2 regions of the Serratia entomophila genome follow, and region 2 is predicted to be linked to the other one. Evidence: predicted binding sites of a transcription regulator. Region 2 holds the regulator's gene; the other holds the start of a gene.
What was found. Region 2 encodes PhoB, which activates phosphate uptake and scavenging genes when phosphate is short. Its sites were predicted from a motif close to CTGTCATAAAACTGNCNNAT; they were not measured.
Positions count from the first base shown of each region.

Region 1: KHA73_RS23710 (MIP/aquaporin family protein) is a predicted target of PhoB. The motif match lies at 3,860-3,879, and genes of this name have one in related genera.

Region 1 covers NZ_CP082787.1:4,955,620-4,963,217, reverse strand. Annotated here, with positions in the region: gene hslV (ATP-dependent protease subunit HslV) at 1-286, shown strand, start outside; gene hslU (HslU--HslV peptidase ATPase subunit) at 299-1,633, shown strand; gene KHA73_RS23725 (1,4-dihydroxy-2-naphthoate polyprenyltransferase) at 1,730-2,647, shown strand; gene rraA (ribonuclease E activity regulator RraA) at 2,723-3,208, shown strand; gene zapB (septal ring assembly protein ZapB) at 3,271-3,510, opposite strand; gene KHA73_RS23710 (MIP/aquaporin family protein) at 4,053-4,898, shown strand; gene glpK (glycerol kinase GlpK) at 4,941-6,449, shown strand; gene glpX (class II fructose-bisphosphatase) at 6,582-7,592, shown strand.
Region 2 covers NZ_CP082787.1:991,309-998,906, reverse strand. Annotated here, with positions in the region: gene proY (proline-specific permease ProY) at 1-398, opposite strand, end outside; gene brnQ (branched-chain amino acid transport system II carrier protein) at 470-1,789, opposite strand; gene KHA73_RS04670 (PstS family phosphate ABC transporter substrate-binding protein) at 2,237-3,175, opposite strand; gene phoR (phosphate regulon sensor histidine kinase PhoR) at 3,190-4,506, opposite strand; gene phoB (phosphate response regulator transcription factor PhoB) at 4,531-5,220, opposite strand; gene sbcD (exonuclease subunit SbcD) at 5,422-6,648, shown strand; gene sbcC (exonuclease subunit SbcC) at 6,645-7,598, shown strand, end outside.

The sequences.
Region 1 (7,598 bases), 1.0 Mb from region 2:
CTGGCGCACCGACCGCATGCTGCGCAAACTCGAGGCGCTGCTGGCCGTCGCCGACGAGCACTCCTCGCTGATCATCACCGGCAACGGTGACGTCATTCAGCCGGAGAACGATTTGATTGCCATCGGCTCCGGCGGCCCTTATGCCCAGGCCGCTGCCCGTGCGATGTTGGAAAATACCGAGCTGAGCGCCCGCGAGATCGTTGATAAGTCTCTCAACATCGCCGGCGACATCTGTATTTACACCAACCACTTCCACACCATCGAAGAATTGCCTTCCAAAGCGTAAGGATCGAATACCATGTCTGAAATGACTCCGCGCGAGATCGTCAGCGAACTGGACAGCTACATCATCGGCCAAAACAAGGCCAAACGCGCTGTCGCCATTGCCCTGCGCAACCGCTGGCGCCGGATGCAGCTCAACGAGATGCTGCGTCACGAAGTGACACCGAAAAACATTCTGATGATCGGCCCGACCGGCGTCGGTAAAACCGAAATCGCCCGCCGCCTGGCGAAGTTGGCCAACGCGCCTTTCATCAAGGTTGAAGCCACCAAGTTCACCGAAGTGGGCTACGTGGGTAAAGAAGTGGACTCCATCATCCGCGATCTGACCGACGCCGCCATCAAAATGGTGCGCATGCAGTCGATCGAGAAAAACCGCAACCGCGCCGAAGAGCTGGCCGAAGAGCGCATTCTCGACGTGCTGATCCCGCCGGCCAAGAACAACTGGGGCCAGCCGGAAGAGCATCAGGAACCTTCGGCCGCCCGCCAGGCGTTCCGCAAGAAACTGCGTGAAGGCCAGCTGGACGACAAAGAGATCGAAATCGACCTGGCCGCCGCGCCGATGGGCGTGGAAATCATGGCGCCTCCCGGCATGGAAGAAATGACCAACCAGCTGCAGTCGATGTTCCAGAACCTGGGCGGCCAGAAGCAGAAACCGCGTAAAGTGAAGATCAAAGAGGCTTTCAAGCTGCTGGTGGAAGAAGAAGCCGCCAAGCTGGTGAACCCGGAAGAGCTGAAAGAACAGGCGATCGAAGCGGTTGAGCAGCACGGCATCGTGTTTATCGATGAGATCGACAAAATCTGTAAGCGCGGCGGCCAGAGCTCCGGCCCAGACGTGTCACGCGAAGGCGTGCAGCGCGACCTGCTGCCGCTGGTGGAAGGCTGCACCGTGTCCACCAAGCACGGCATGGTGAAAACCGATCACATCCTGTTCATCGCCTCAGGCGCGTTCCAGACCGCCAATCCGTCGGATCTGATCCCGGAGCTGCAGGGCCGCCTGCCGATCCGCGTTGAGCTGCAGGCGCTGACCACCGAAGATTTCGAGCGCATCCTGACCGAGCCGAGCGCCTCGCTGACCGAACAGTACAAAGCGCTGATGGGCACCGAAGGCGTCAATATCGAGTTCACCGCCGACGGTATCCGCCGCATCGCCGAAGCCGCATGGCAGGTTAACGAAAGCACCGAAAATATCGGCGCGCGCCGTCTGCACACCGTGCTGGAACGTCTGATGGAAGATATTTCCTACGATGCGAGTGAAATTAACGGCCAATCCATTACAATTGATGCGGATTACGTACGTAGTCATCTGGATGAACTGGTTGCGGATGAAGATTTGAGTCGTTTTATCCTATAATCGCTCTATCACTGTCCTGTCAGTCATCTGTGTGGGAGGCCTTGCCTCCCACAATTATTTATAACAGACACAGCAACTTACTGACAGAAGCGAAACATGAGCTCATCAACCGCTACCACCCCGATCACCGCCTGGCTGGAAAGTTTACGCCTCCGCACCCTGCCGCTGGCTTTCGCCTCCATCGTGGTCGGCTCAGCGATCGCCGCCTGGCACGGCAGCCTGAAACCCGGCGTAGCCTTGCTGGCGCTGCTGACCGCCGGCCTGCTGCAGATCCTCTCCAACCTGGCTAACGACTATGGCGATGCGGTAAAAGGCAGCGACAAAGAAGACCGCATCGGGCCGTTGCGCGGCATGCAAAAAGGCATGATCACCCAGGCGCAGATGAAACGGGCGCTGGTGGTGACGGTGGGGTTGATAGCCCTCGCCGGCGGTGCGCTGATCGCCGTCGCCTGCGAGCAGCCCAGCGACGTGATAGGCTTCCTGGTGCTGGGCGGGCTGTCGATCGTCGCCGCCATCACCTATACCGTCGGCACCAGACCCTATGGCTATCTGGGGTTGGGCGACATTTCGGTGCTGGTGTTCTTCGGCTGGCTGAGCGTGGCGGGCACCTACTATCTGCAAACCCACACCTTCGACAGCGTGGTGATGCTGCCGGCCACCGCCTGCGGGTTGTTGGCCACGGCAGTACTCAACATCAATAACCTGCGCGATATCGAAAGCGATCGCGAAAACGGCAAAAATACCCTGGCGGTGCGGCTCGGCCCGCACAACGCGCGCGTCTACCATGCGTTGCTGCTGGGCGGCGCCGTGCTGTGCTTTGCGCTATTCACGCTGTTCAACCTGCACAGCCCATGGGGCTGGCTGTTCGTACTGGCGATCCCGCTGCTGGTCCGCCATGCCCTGCGCGTGCTGCGCGACCCGACGCCGGTCGGCATGCGGCCGATGCTGGAGCACATGGTCAAGGCGGCGTTGCTGGCCAACCTGCTGTTCGCCATCGGCGTTGCGCTCAGTTAAAAAGTGATGATTTTGCCAACAGGGCGAATAAAGGGATATACTGGTTATTCCAGCGGCAAACAGACGTAAAATCCTATGAAATACGATACTTCCGAACTTTGCGACATCTATCATGAAGAGGTGAACGTTGTTGAACCTCTATTCTCCAATTTTGGCGGGCGTACTTCATTTGGCGGGCAGATCACTACGGTGAAATGCTTCGAGGATAACGGCCTGTTGTTCGACCTGCTTGAAGAAAACGGCCGCGGCCGGGTGCTGTTGATCGACGGCGGCGGTTCGGTGCGTCGCGCGCTGATCAACGCCGAACTGGCGCGCCTGGCGGCCCAGAACGAATGGGAAGGCATCGTGGTATACGGTGCGGTGCGGCAGGTGGACGATCTGGAAGAGCTCGACATCGGCATTCAGGCGATGGCGGCGATCCCGGTCGGCGCGGTCAGCGAAGGCGTGGGTGAGAGCGATATCCGCGTTAACTTCGGTGGCGTCACCTTCTTCTCCGGCGACCACCTGTACGCCGACAACACCGGTATTATCCTTTCCGAAGATCCGCTCGACATCGAGTAATCCTCAGCAATGAAAAAGGGCGCCTCAGGCGCCCTTTTTCATTGCTGCAAGGCGGTAGGGAATCAGACCTCTTCCATCTTGCCCAGCAGTGCGCGCAGGCGATCTTGCCATACGTGCTGCTCTTCTTTCAGCTGCTGGTTCTCACGCACCAAAGACTCATGGTTGCCGGAGGCCGCCTGAACTTCCTGCGACAGCGTGTTGTTTTTGTCTTTCAGCTCTTCAATTTCCATCTGCAACAAAGTGATGGTATCAATCGCCTGCTGAACTTTTGCTTCCAATTTCTCAAATACTTCAAATGACATTCTTCAGTCCCCTCATGATAGCAAGGCGTACATCTATAGGTAACGGCCGCAACGTCTGTTGCAACTGCTGCGAATATGCATCGCGCCAAGTGACACACGCTTTTATTGAAAATAACGCGCCTGTCTCGATAAAACGCTTCTTTCGATAAAAACGATTGTAAGTAGCCTGTCCCCGACTGTCTAGCAACATACCGGCTCATCGCGCAGTCTGTTGCAATTTTCCCGCCGCCGCCATCAGCAAAAACTGAAAATGCCTGCGCCCTTCGCCGGTGAGTTGTTAACAACCTGCGGGCAAAGCACTGGTCAGATCACAGTTTTATGGCTCAGAAAGAACACCAAACGACGCGAAATCGCTCAATTTTATGACGGGGCACACACATTTTGATTTCGCTATTTCTCGTTTATGTTCGTTAACGATAAATTTACATCACGTCCTCATTCAATAATTGGACGAGATGAAAAAAACTGTACCCATAGGCCAGGCAGATACCCAAGCTTGAGCCTATAAACCTATAACCGCCGTTTTGCAGGACAACAACATTATGAGCCAAACCACCAGTCCGACATTAAAAGGCCAGTGCATCGCGGAGTTTCTCGGCACCGGTCTGCTGATCTTCTTTGGCGTAGGCTGCGTTGCCGCGTTGAAACTGGCGGGCGCCAGCTTCGGCCAGTGGGAAATCAGCATCATTTGGGGCCTGGGCGTCGCCATGGCCATTTATCTGACCGCGGCTATCTCAGGTGCGCACCTCAACCCGGCGGTCACCCTCGCCCTGTGGCTGTTCGCCTGCTTTGACGGTCGCAAGGTGCTGCCTTACATCCTGGCGCAAATCGCCGGCGCCTTCTGCGCGGCAGCCCTGGTTTACGGGCTGTATTACAACCTGTTCTTCGATTTCGAAGCGGCACACCATATGGTGCGCGGCAGCAACGAAAGCCTCGATCTGGCCGGCATTTTCTCCACCTACCCTAATCCGCATATCTCCGTCGGCCAGGCCTTCCTGGTGGAAACGGTGATCACCGCCATTCTGATGTGCCTGATCCTGGCGCTGACCGACGACGGCAACGGCATTCCGCGCGGCCCGCTGGCGCCACTGCTGATCGGCATTCTGATTGCCGTCATCGGCGCCTCTATGGGACCATTGACCGGCTTTGCGTTGAACCCGGCGCGCGACTTCGGCCCTAAACTGTTCGCCTATCTGGCCGGCTGGGGCAAAGTGGCCTTTACCGGCGCACGCGATATCCCCTATTTCCTGGTGCCGATCTTTGGCCCAATCATCGGCGCAGGCCTGGGTGCCTTCGGCTACCGCGCGCTGATTGGCCGCCATCTGCCTTGCGACGTCTGCGTAACGGAAGAAGAATCCGCCGCCAAGACCCAGCAGCGCAAAGCGTGATTGGTGCAGTTTTAAACGGTTAACAACAGCAGGATTAAGATCATGACAGTAGAAAAAAAATACATTGTCGCCCTCGACCAGGGGACCACCAGCTCTCGCGCCGTCGTGCTCGATCACGACGCCAACATCGTCGCGGTGTCGCAGCGTGAATTCACGCAGATTTACCCGAAAGCCGGCTGGGTTGAACACGATCCGATGGAGATCTGGTCATCGCAAAGCTCCACGCTGGTAGAAGTGCTGGCGAAGGCCGATATCAACTCCGATCAGATCGCCGGCATCGGCATCACCAACCAGCGCGAAACCACCATCGTCTGGGAAAAAGAGACCGGCAAGCCCATCTACAACGCCATCGTCTGGCAGTGCCGCCGCACTGCCGAGATCTGCGAGAAACTCAAACGCGACGGCCTGGAAGAATACATTCGCCACAATACCGGCCTGGTGGTTGACCCGTACTTCTCCGGCACCAAGGTCAAGTGGATCCTGGACAACGTGGAAGGCGCCCGCGACCGCGCCAAGCGCGGCGAACTGCTGTTCGGCACCGTCGACACCTGGCTGGTGTGGAAAATGACCCAGGGGCGGGTGCATGTGACCGATTACACCAACGCCTCGCGCACCATGATGTTCAACATCCATGAGCTGGACTGGGACGAACGCATGCTGGAAGTGCTGGATATCCCGCGCGCCATGTTGCCGAAGGTATGCCCTTCTTCAGAAGTGTACGGCCAGACCAACATCGGCGGTAAGGGAGGTACCCGTATTCCTATCGCCGGCATCGCCGGGGACCAGCAGGCGGCGCTGTACGGCCAGCTGTGCGTTCAGCCGGGTATGGCGAAGAACACTTACGGCACCGGCTGCTTCCTGCTGATGAACACCGGCAAGGAAGCGGTGCGCTCCAAGAACGGCTTGCTGACCACCATCGCCTGTGGCCCGCGCGGCGAAGTGAACTACGCGCTGGAAGGGGCGGTGTTCATCGGCGGCGCATCCATCCAGTGGCTGCGCGATGAGCTGAAGCTGATCAGCGACGCCGCCGACTCCGAATACTTCGCCACCAAGGTGAAAGACAGCAACGGCGTCTACGTGGTGCCGGCCTTCACCGGCCTGGGCGCGCCTTACTGGGACCCGTATGCTCGCGGCGCCATCTTCGGCCTGACCCGCGGCGCCAACAGCAACCACATCATCCGCGCTACGCTGGAGTCGATCGCTTATCAGACCCGCGACGTGCTGGACGCCATGCAGGCAGACGCCAACACTCGCCTGCAATCGCTGCGCGTGGACGGCGGTGCGGTCGCCAACAACTTCCTGATGCAGTTCCAGTCCGACATCCTCGGCACCCGCGTAGAGCGCCCTGAAGTGCGCGAATCGACGGCGCTGGGCGCCGCCTTCCTGGCGGGCCTGGCCATCGGCTACTGGAACGATCTGGATGAGGTGAAGAGCAAGGCGGTTATCGAGCGCGAGTTCCGCCCGAGCATCGAAACCACCGAGCGCAACTACCGCTACAGCGGCTGGAAAAAAGCGGTCGCCCGTGCGCAGGCGTGGGAAGATCACGAGTAAGCCCGACCTGCTGCGTCACTCCAATAAGCGCTGCCTGCGGGCGGCGCTTTTTTTTTTGCCCCGCCCCGCTGCTGCCGCGCTGTGATAAACTTTGCCGATATTTTCTTCCCTTTCTCACAGACAGGTTTTGCCATGAAACGTGAATTAGCCATCGAATTCTCCCGCGTTACCGAAGCCGCCGCGCTGGCGGGCTACAAATGGCTGGGGCGCGGCGATAAAAACGCCGCCGACGGCGCCGCGGTCCACGCCATGCGCATCATGCTCAATAAAGTGGATATCGATGGCCGCATCGTGATCGGCGAAGGTGAAATCGACGAAGCGCCGATGCTGTATATCGGCGAGCAGGTCGGCAGCGGCCAGGGCGATGCGGTGGATATCGCGGTCGATCCGATCGAAGGCACCCGCATGACCGCCATGGGGCAGTCCAACGCGCTGGCGGTGCTGGCGGTGGGCGATCGCGGCACTTTCCTGCACGCGCCGGACATGTATATGGAAAAGCTGGTGGTCGGCCCGGCGGCGCGCGGCGCCATCGATCTCAACCTGCCGCTGGCGGAGAACCTGAAGAACGTCGCCGCGCGCCTCGGTAAACCGCTGAGCCAGCTGACGGTGATCGTGCTGGCCAAGCCGCGCCATGACGGCGTGATTGCGCAGATGCAGCAGCTCGGCGTGCGGGTGTTCGCCATCCCGGACGGCGACGTAGCCGCCTCCATCCTCACCTGCATGCCGGAAAGCGAAGTCGACGTGATGTATGGCGTCGGCGGCGCGCCGGAAGGGGTGATTTCCGCCGCGGTGATCCGCGCGCTGGACGGCGACATGCAGGCGCGCCTGCTGCCGCGCCATCAGGTGAAGGGCGACAGCGCCGAGAACCGCCGCATCGGTGAAGAAGAACTGGCGCGCTGCCGGGAGATGGGCATTGAAGCCGGCAAGGTGCTGCCGATGGACCAGATGGCGCGCAACGATAACGTCATTTTCTCCGCCACCGGCATCACCAAGGGCGACCTGCTGGACGGCATCAGCCGTCAGGGCAATATGGCCACCACCGAAACCCTGCTGATCCGCGGCAAGTCGCGCACCATCCGCCGCATCCGCTCGACCCACTATCTGGACCGCAAGGATCCGGCGCTGCATGAGTTCCTGCTGTAATTAAAC
Region 2 (7,598 bases):
CAGATCCAATGCGGCACCTCCGGGAACCACACGCCCATATAGATGCCGAAGGCGGTCACGTCGGCAATGGCGACGATCAGGATCTCGAAGCAGTAGGTCCAGCCGGTGATGTAGCCGGCCATCGGCCCGAGATAGTCCTGCGCGTAGCGGGAAAACGAACTGGCCTGCGGGTTGTTGACCGACATTTCGCCCAGCGCGCGCATGATGATAAAGGCCACGACGCCGCCGATCAGATAGGCCAGCAGCACGCTCGGGCCGGCCATTTTGATGGCGTCCGCCGAACCGTAGAACAGCCCGGTGCCGATGGCCGAGCCGAGGGCCATAAAGCGGATGTGACGGGTGCTGAGACCGCGCTTCAGCTTATTGGCGGGGGCGGTGGTGGGTGACTGTTGTTGCATGAAAATGACCCGTGTTTTTAAACGTAAAAAAGCCACGGACAAGTCCGTGGCCCAAAATTCAGACCGGTATTTTATTGGTGCGCGGTAACTTCAGTACGCGTGCACACCCGATCATAAATCGCGACCAGCGCCAGCATCAACAGCGAAGGCGACAACCATGCCAAGCCCTGCTCCGCCAGCGGCAGGTGATTGCTCCAGGCCGGCAGCAGATGCTGGAGGCTGGACGCTTTCACCGCGTCAAGGATACCAAACAACAGGCTGACTAACATCACCGGCGCGATGATGCGCGGCGCGCTGTGCCACCAGCGCAGGGTGAAGCTCAGCACCACCAGCACGATGCACGGCGGGTAAATCGCGGTCAGCACCGGGATGGAGATCTGGATCAGATGGCTCAGGCCCAGGTTGGACACCACCATCGAGAACAGGCCCAGAATGAACACCAGCGTTTTGTAAGAGAACGGCAGGTATTGGGCGAAGAACTCGGCGCAGGCGCAGGTCAGGCCTACCGCGGTGACCATGCAGGCGATAAAGATCAGCGCCGCCAGGAAGAAGCTGCCCAGGCCGCCGAAGGTGTTTTGCACGTAGGCATGCAGGATCTGCGCGCCGTTGGTGGCGTCAGGCACCAGCACGCCGCTGCCGGAACCCAGTTTGAACAGGCTCAGGTAAACCAGCGTCAGCCCCACGCCGGCGATCAGCCCGGCCAGAATGGTGTAGCGCGTCAGCAGGCCGGCGTCTTTCACGCCGCGGGAACGTGCGGCGTTGACGATGACGATGCCGAACACCAGCGCGCCCAGCGTATCCATGGTCAGATAGCCGTTAACGAAACCGGAAGAGAAAGGAACGTTCTGATAAATCTCGGTCGCCGGGATAGGCGCACCCGCCGGCCACAGCAGCGCGGCGATGCCCAACGCGCCCAGCGCAACGATTTTCAGCGGCGCCAGCACGTGGCCGACGGTATCGAGCAAGCGGCCCGGATACAGAGAAATGCCGATCACCAGCGCGAAATACACCAGGCTGTAGATAAACAGCGGCATGGCGCCGTCGCCGGTCAGCGGGGCGATACCCACTTCAAAGGATACGGTGGCGGTGCGCGGCGTGGCGAACAGCGGGCCGACCGCCAGATAGCAGACGGTCGCCAGCAGCAGGCCCGCGCTGCGGCCAATCGGCGTGCTGAGGGCGTCGATGCCGCCGCCAACGCGCGCCAGCGCAATCACGGTCATCACCGGCAGGCCCACGGCGGTGATCAGAAAGCCGATCGCCGCGGTCCAGACGTGTTCACCAGACTGCAGCCCCACCATCGGCGGGAAAATGATATTCCCGGCGCCGACGAACAAGGCAAAGGTCATAAATCCCAATGCCAGAATATCTTTTGACGTTAAACGATGAGTCATACGATGTCGTGTTGCCTGTTCAAATGAAAAAAAGTGTCCGATAGCGTGGTGCGTTAAGCCCCACCGGTTGCCGGCCCGCCGTTTCATCCTCAGAGCAATAAGTGCAAAAAACGCGTGACGTCCGGCGTTTTGTCCTTATTTGAAAGTAACCACTCATGGTGATGGGCAGAGTTTTAAGAGTTATAAAAATGGAGGTTTAATCCGACAACGAGGGCTAAGGTAAACGTTTATAGCGCTTCAAGGCAAGGCGCACGGCGAAAAGCAGAGTTATTGACCAGATAAAGTTTAGCCACCAGTCGATCATATTGGCTATCAATAAATATACACTACATGATTTGTATCATTTTTGAGCAACCTTCTCACAAAACGTGAAGCATATGCTAACTAACCGCGCGAAAACGCCAATAAAGCAGCTGTTTTCGCGCGGGATGCGCTGGCTGCGCCGGGTTATTTCAGGCCCAGCGCCCGGCGGGTTTTCTGCAGCGTAGCGGGCGGCAGCGGCAGGTAGCCGTCGTGGTTGACCAGCCCCTGCCCGGTGTCCGACAGTACCCGATCGAGGAAGGCGGCGGTCAGCGGCTCCAGCGGCTGATTGGGCGCCTTGTTGATATAGATGTACAGATAGCGCGCCAGCGGGTAGCTGCCGTTACGCACGTTGACGTCGGTAGGCGCGATATAGTCAGTGCCGTTTTCCGCCAGCGGCAGCAGGCGCACGCCGCTGGCGCGAAAGCCGATGCTGGCGTAGCCAATGCCGTTCAACGAACCGGCCACCGCCTGCACCACCGAGGCAGAACCGGGCAGCTCATTGACCCGCGGCATAAAATCGCCGCCGCACAGCGCGCGCAGCTTGAAATAACCGTAGGTGCCGGAAGCGGAATTGCGCCCAAAACGCTGCAGCGCGCGCGCAGCCCAGTCGCCGCTGAGCCCCAGCTCGCCCCAGCGCGTTAACGGGCGGCTTTCGCCGCAGCGCCGGGTGGCGGAGAAAACGCGATCAAGCTGCTGCAGGTTAAGGCCGCGCAGCGGGTTGTCCTGATGCACCAGCACCACCAGCGCGTCCACCGCTACCGGCACCGCCAGCGGCGCATAGCCGTAGCGGTGTTCGAACGCAGAGACCTCCGCCGCCTTCATCGGCCGGCTCATCGGCCCAAGCTGCGCGGCGCCCGCCGCCAGCGCGGTTGGCGCGGTCGAAGAACCGGCGGCCTGGATCTGCAGGTTAACGTTGGGGTAATGCTGGCTGAAATCTTGCCCCCACAGCGCCATCAGATTCGCCAGGGTATCGGAACCGACGCTGGACAGGTTGCCCGACAGCATGCCGTCCGGTTGCGCCAGCGCGCCACGGCCGGCCAGCAGCGCCAGGCAAAGCAACAGCCATCGGGAAATTCGGGTCATACCTGTCTCTCGCGTTAATTTCTCACCGCATTCTCTGATAAAGCTGCGGGAACAATCAACCGGTTAGGCAAGGTAAAGATGAATCGCGTGCCGTTGCCCGGCTCGCTGAGGATTTCCAGCCGCGCATCGTGGTGGCTGAGCGCATGCTTGACGATCGCCAGCCCCAGCCCGCTGCCGCCGGTCTGTCGCGAGCGCGCCTTATCGACGCGGTAGAAGCGTTCGGTCAGGCGCGGAATATGCTCGGCGGCGATGCCCGGCCCGTTATCGCTGACCTGGAACTGCGCGCCGTGCGGCGTCTGTTGCCAGCTCACTTCGATATTGGTGCCCTTCGGCGTGTGATTGACCGCGTTATACACCAGGTTCGACACCGCGCTGCGCAACTGGTCTTCATTGCCGAACACCTTAAGCTGCTCGTTCACCCGGAAGCTTATCTCATGATTGCCGCCGCTCAGCGACTGCGCCTCGCGCTGCAACACCCGCAGCATCAGCGGGATATCCACCCGTTCGTTCATGTCCACGTTGGGCGCCGCCTCAATACGCGACAGCGTCAGCAACTGTTTGACCAGCCCGTCCATGCGCCGGGTCTGCTCCTGCATGGTGCCCAGCGCCTTGCCGCGCAGCGAACCGTCCAGCTCTTCGTCGCTCATCATTTCCAGATAGCCCTGCAGCACCGTCAACGGCGTGCGCAGCTCGTGGCTGACGTTGGCGAAGAAGTTGCGCCGCGCGCCTTCCAGCTGACGCATCTGCGTCACGTCGCGCGCCACCATCAGCAGTTGGCCTTCGGAATAGGGCATCACGCGGAATTCGACGTAGTGTTCGTTGTTCAGCTGCAGCGTCAGCGGGCGTGAAAACTCCTGCTGTTGCAGATAGTGGCTGAACTCCGGGTAACGCAGCAGGTTGAGAATGTGTTGGCCGTTATCTTCCGGCCAGCGGAAGCCCAGCAAATGCTGCGCCAGCCCGTTGCACCAGAAGATATTGCCTTCGACGGTGGTCATCACCACCGCATCGGGCAGCGACTCGGCCCCGCTGCGAAAGCGCTTGATCAACAACGCCAGCTCGCGGCGGCGGCGGCGGTTGCGCTGCTGCATCTGGTACAGCCCGTAGAACAGCGGCTCCCAGCTCCAGCGCCCGGGGGGCGGCGTCATGCTGCGGTCGATCCACAGCCAGTGGGAAAGTTTGAGTTGATTGTAAAAATTCCACACCAGCGCCGCCAAAGCGGACGCCAGCAGGAACCAGGGCAGATAACCGAAAATCAGCCCCAGCAGCAAAGCAGGCAAACAAAAAAGAGCCAGCTCCAGAGCCAGCCTCTTCCACGACAGACGTTCTAACACGGCGTATTCTCCAGCGCGGCGCGATCAGTAGCGCGTTGAGAACCGGTAGCCGGTGCCCCGAACGGTTTGAACCATTTTGTCATGACCACTGGTCTCTAACGCCTTGCGGAGCCGACGGATATGCACGTCAACGGTACGGTCTTCCACATAAACGTTAGTGCCCCAAACGTGATTAAGCAACTGTTCGCGGCTATAAACACGCTCCGGATGGGTCATAAAGAAGTGCAGCAGCTTGAATTCGGTCGGCCCCATCTCCAGCGCCTGATCGTTGGCCATCACGCGGTGGGAGGAAGGATCCAGACTCAGCCCTTGCATTTCAATCACTTCTTCCACCGCCATCGGGGATATGCGGCGCATGACCGCCTTGATGCGCGCTACCAGCTCCTTGGGGGAAAACGGCTTGGTGATATAATCATCCGCCCCCACTTCCAGCCCGCGCACCCGATCTTCTTCTTCGCCGCGTGCGGTCAGCATCATCACCGGTATATCGCGGGTCAGCGCTTCACGTTTCATATGTTTGATAAACTGAATGCCGGAACCTCCGGGCAACATCCAGTCGAGCAACACCAAATCAGGGAACGGCTCAGACAGGCGCGTCACGGCGCTGTCATAATCCTCGGCTTCCAACGGTTGGTAACCATTCTGTTCCAACACAAAGCACACCATCTCACGGATCGGCGCTTCGTCTTCCACCACCAGTATGCGTCTTGCCATCGTCAATCCTGCCAATGTGTTAGCGATCACAGTTGATTGCGGGCGCCATTATGCGTCAGTTTTGTGACAGATTTATGAAATAAATAGCCATGAAAAAAACCGGTTGTTACAGGCAGTAAGCATAGCGACTATTTCAAAGGACGCAGAAACATCATATTCCCTTTATAATCCCCGCCATTACCTTTTCGCCCCGGGAGTGTCATGCGCCTGATCCACACCTCTGACTGGCATCTTGGCCAGTACTTTTTCACCAAAAGCCGCGCCGCCGAGCATCAGGCTTTTTTGCGCTGGCTGATCGAACAGATCGAGCAACAGCAGGTGGATGCGCTGATCGTCGCCGGGGATCTGTTCGATACCGGCTCCCCACCCAGCTATGCCCGCGAGCTGTATAACCGTTTCGTGGTGGAGCTGCAACGTACCGGCTGCCAGCTGGTGGTGCTGGGCGGCAACCACGATTCCGTGGCGACGTTGAACGAGTCGCGCGAACTGCTTTCCTGCCTGAATACCACCGTCATCGCCAATGCCCAAAGCGACATTGAACGGCAAATCCTGGTGCTGAACCAGCGCGACGGCCAGCCGGGCGCGGTGCTGTGCGCCATCCCCTTTCTGCGGCCGCGCGATCTGCTCACCAGCCGCGCCGGCGAATCCGGCGCGCAGAAGCAGCAGGCGCTGCAGGAAGCGATCGCCGAACACTATCAGACGCTGTATCAGGCGGCCTGCGCCCGGCGCGACCAACTGGGGCTGCCGCTGCCGATCGTCGCCACCGGGCATCTGACCACCGTGGGCGTCACCGCCTCCGACTCGGTGCGCGATATCTACATCGGCACGCTTGACGCGTTCCCGGCTCAGGCGTTTCCCCCCGCCGATTACATCGCGCTGGGCCATATCCACCGTGCGCAGAACGTGGCCAAGTCAGAGCATATTCGCTACAGCGGCTCGCCTATCCCGCTCAGCTTCGACGAACTGGGCAAGGCCAAAAGCGTGTTTATGGTCGACTTCAGCGCCGGTGCCCTGCAGCAGGTAACGCCGCTGGAGATCCCAAACTTCCAACCAATGCAGCTGATCAAGGGCGATTTGCCGCAGATAGAGCAGCAACTGCGGCAGTTCGCCGATTATCAGGGAGAATTGCCGGTGTGGCTGGATATCGAAGTGGCGACGCAGGATTACCTCAGCGACATCCAGCGCCGCATCCAGCTGCTGGCGGATGAGCTGCCGGTGGAAGTGGTGCTGCTGCGGCGCAGCAAAGAACAGCGCCGACAGGCGATCGAACAGCAGGACAAAGAAACGCTCAATGAGCTGAGCGTCAACGAAGTGTTCGAGCGGCGGCTGGCGCAAGAACCGGAAATGGCCGAAGCGCGCCGGCAGCGGATGCGCCAGATGTTCCATCAGGTGGTCGAGAGGGTACAGCAGCAGGAGGCGGACCAATGAAAATCCTCAGCCTGCGGTTAAAAAACCTCAACTCGTTGCAGGGCGAATGGAAGATAGATTTCACCGCCGAGCCTTTCGCCAGCAACGGGCTGTTCGCCATCACCGGGCCGACCGGCGCCGGTAAAACCACGCTGCTCGACGCCATCTGCCTGGCGCTGTATCACCAGACGCCGCGCCTCAACGTCACGCCGAGCCAGAACGAGCTGATGACCCGCCACACCGCAGAATCGCTGGCGGAAGTCGAATTTGAGGTGAAAGGCGTCGGTTACCGCGCCTTCTGGAGCCAGCGCCGGGCCAAAAACGCCCCGGACGGCAACCTGCAGGCGCCGAAGGTCGAGCTGGCGCTGCGGGAAGACGGCAAGATCCTGGCGGACAAAGTGCGCGATAAACTGGAGCTGACCGCCGCCATCACCGGGCTGGATTTCGGCCGCTTCACCAAATCGATGATGCTGTCGCAGGGGCAGTTCGCCGCCTTTCTCAACGCCGACGCCAACGATCGCGCCGAACTGCTGGAAGAACTGACCGGCACCGAGATATACGGCCGCCTGTCGGAGCAGGTGTTCGAACAACACAAACAGGCCAAGGCCGATCTGGACGCATTGCACCAGCGCGCCAGCGGCATTGAGCTGCTGAATGACGAGCAGCGCCAGCTGTTGGCAGATCGGTTAGCGGCGCTGGCGACGGAGGAACAGGCGTTCAACCAGCAAAACCAGCGGCAGCAGCAGGCGCTGAGCTGGTTGCAACAGTGGCAGCGCCTCCAGCAGCAGCAAGGCAGCTGCCGGCAACGGTTGGACAACGTACAGCGAGAACAGGCCGACGCCGCCCCGCAGCTGCAGCAACTGGCGCGCAGCGAACCGGCCGAAAAGCTGCGCCCGCTGCGCAACGAACGCGATCGCTGCCGCAGTGAACGCGATCAGCTGCAACAACACATCGTCCAACTGACGCAGCAA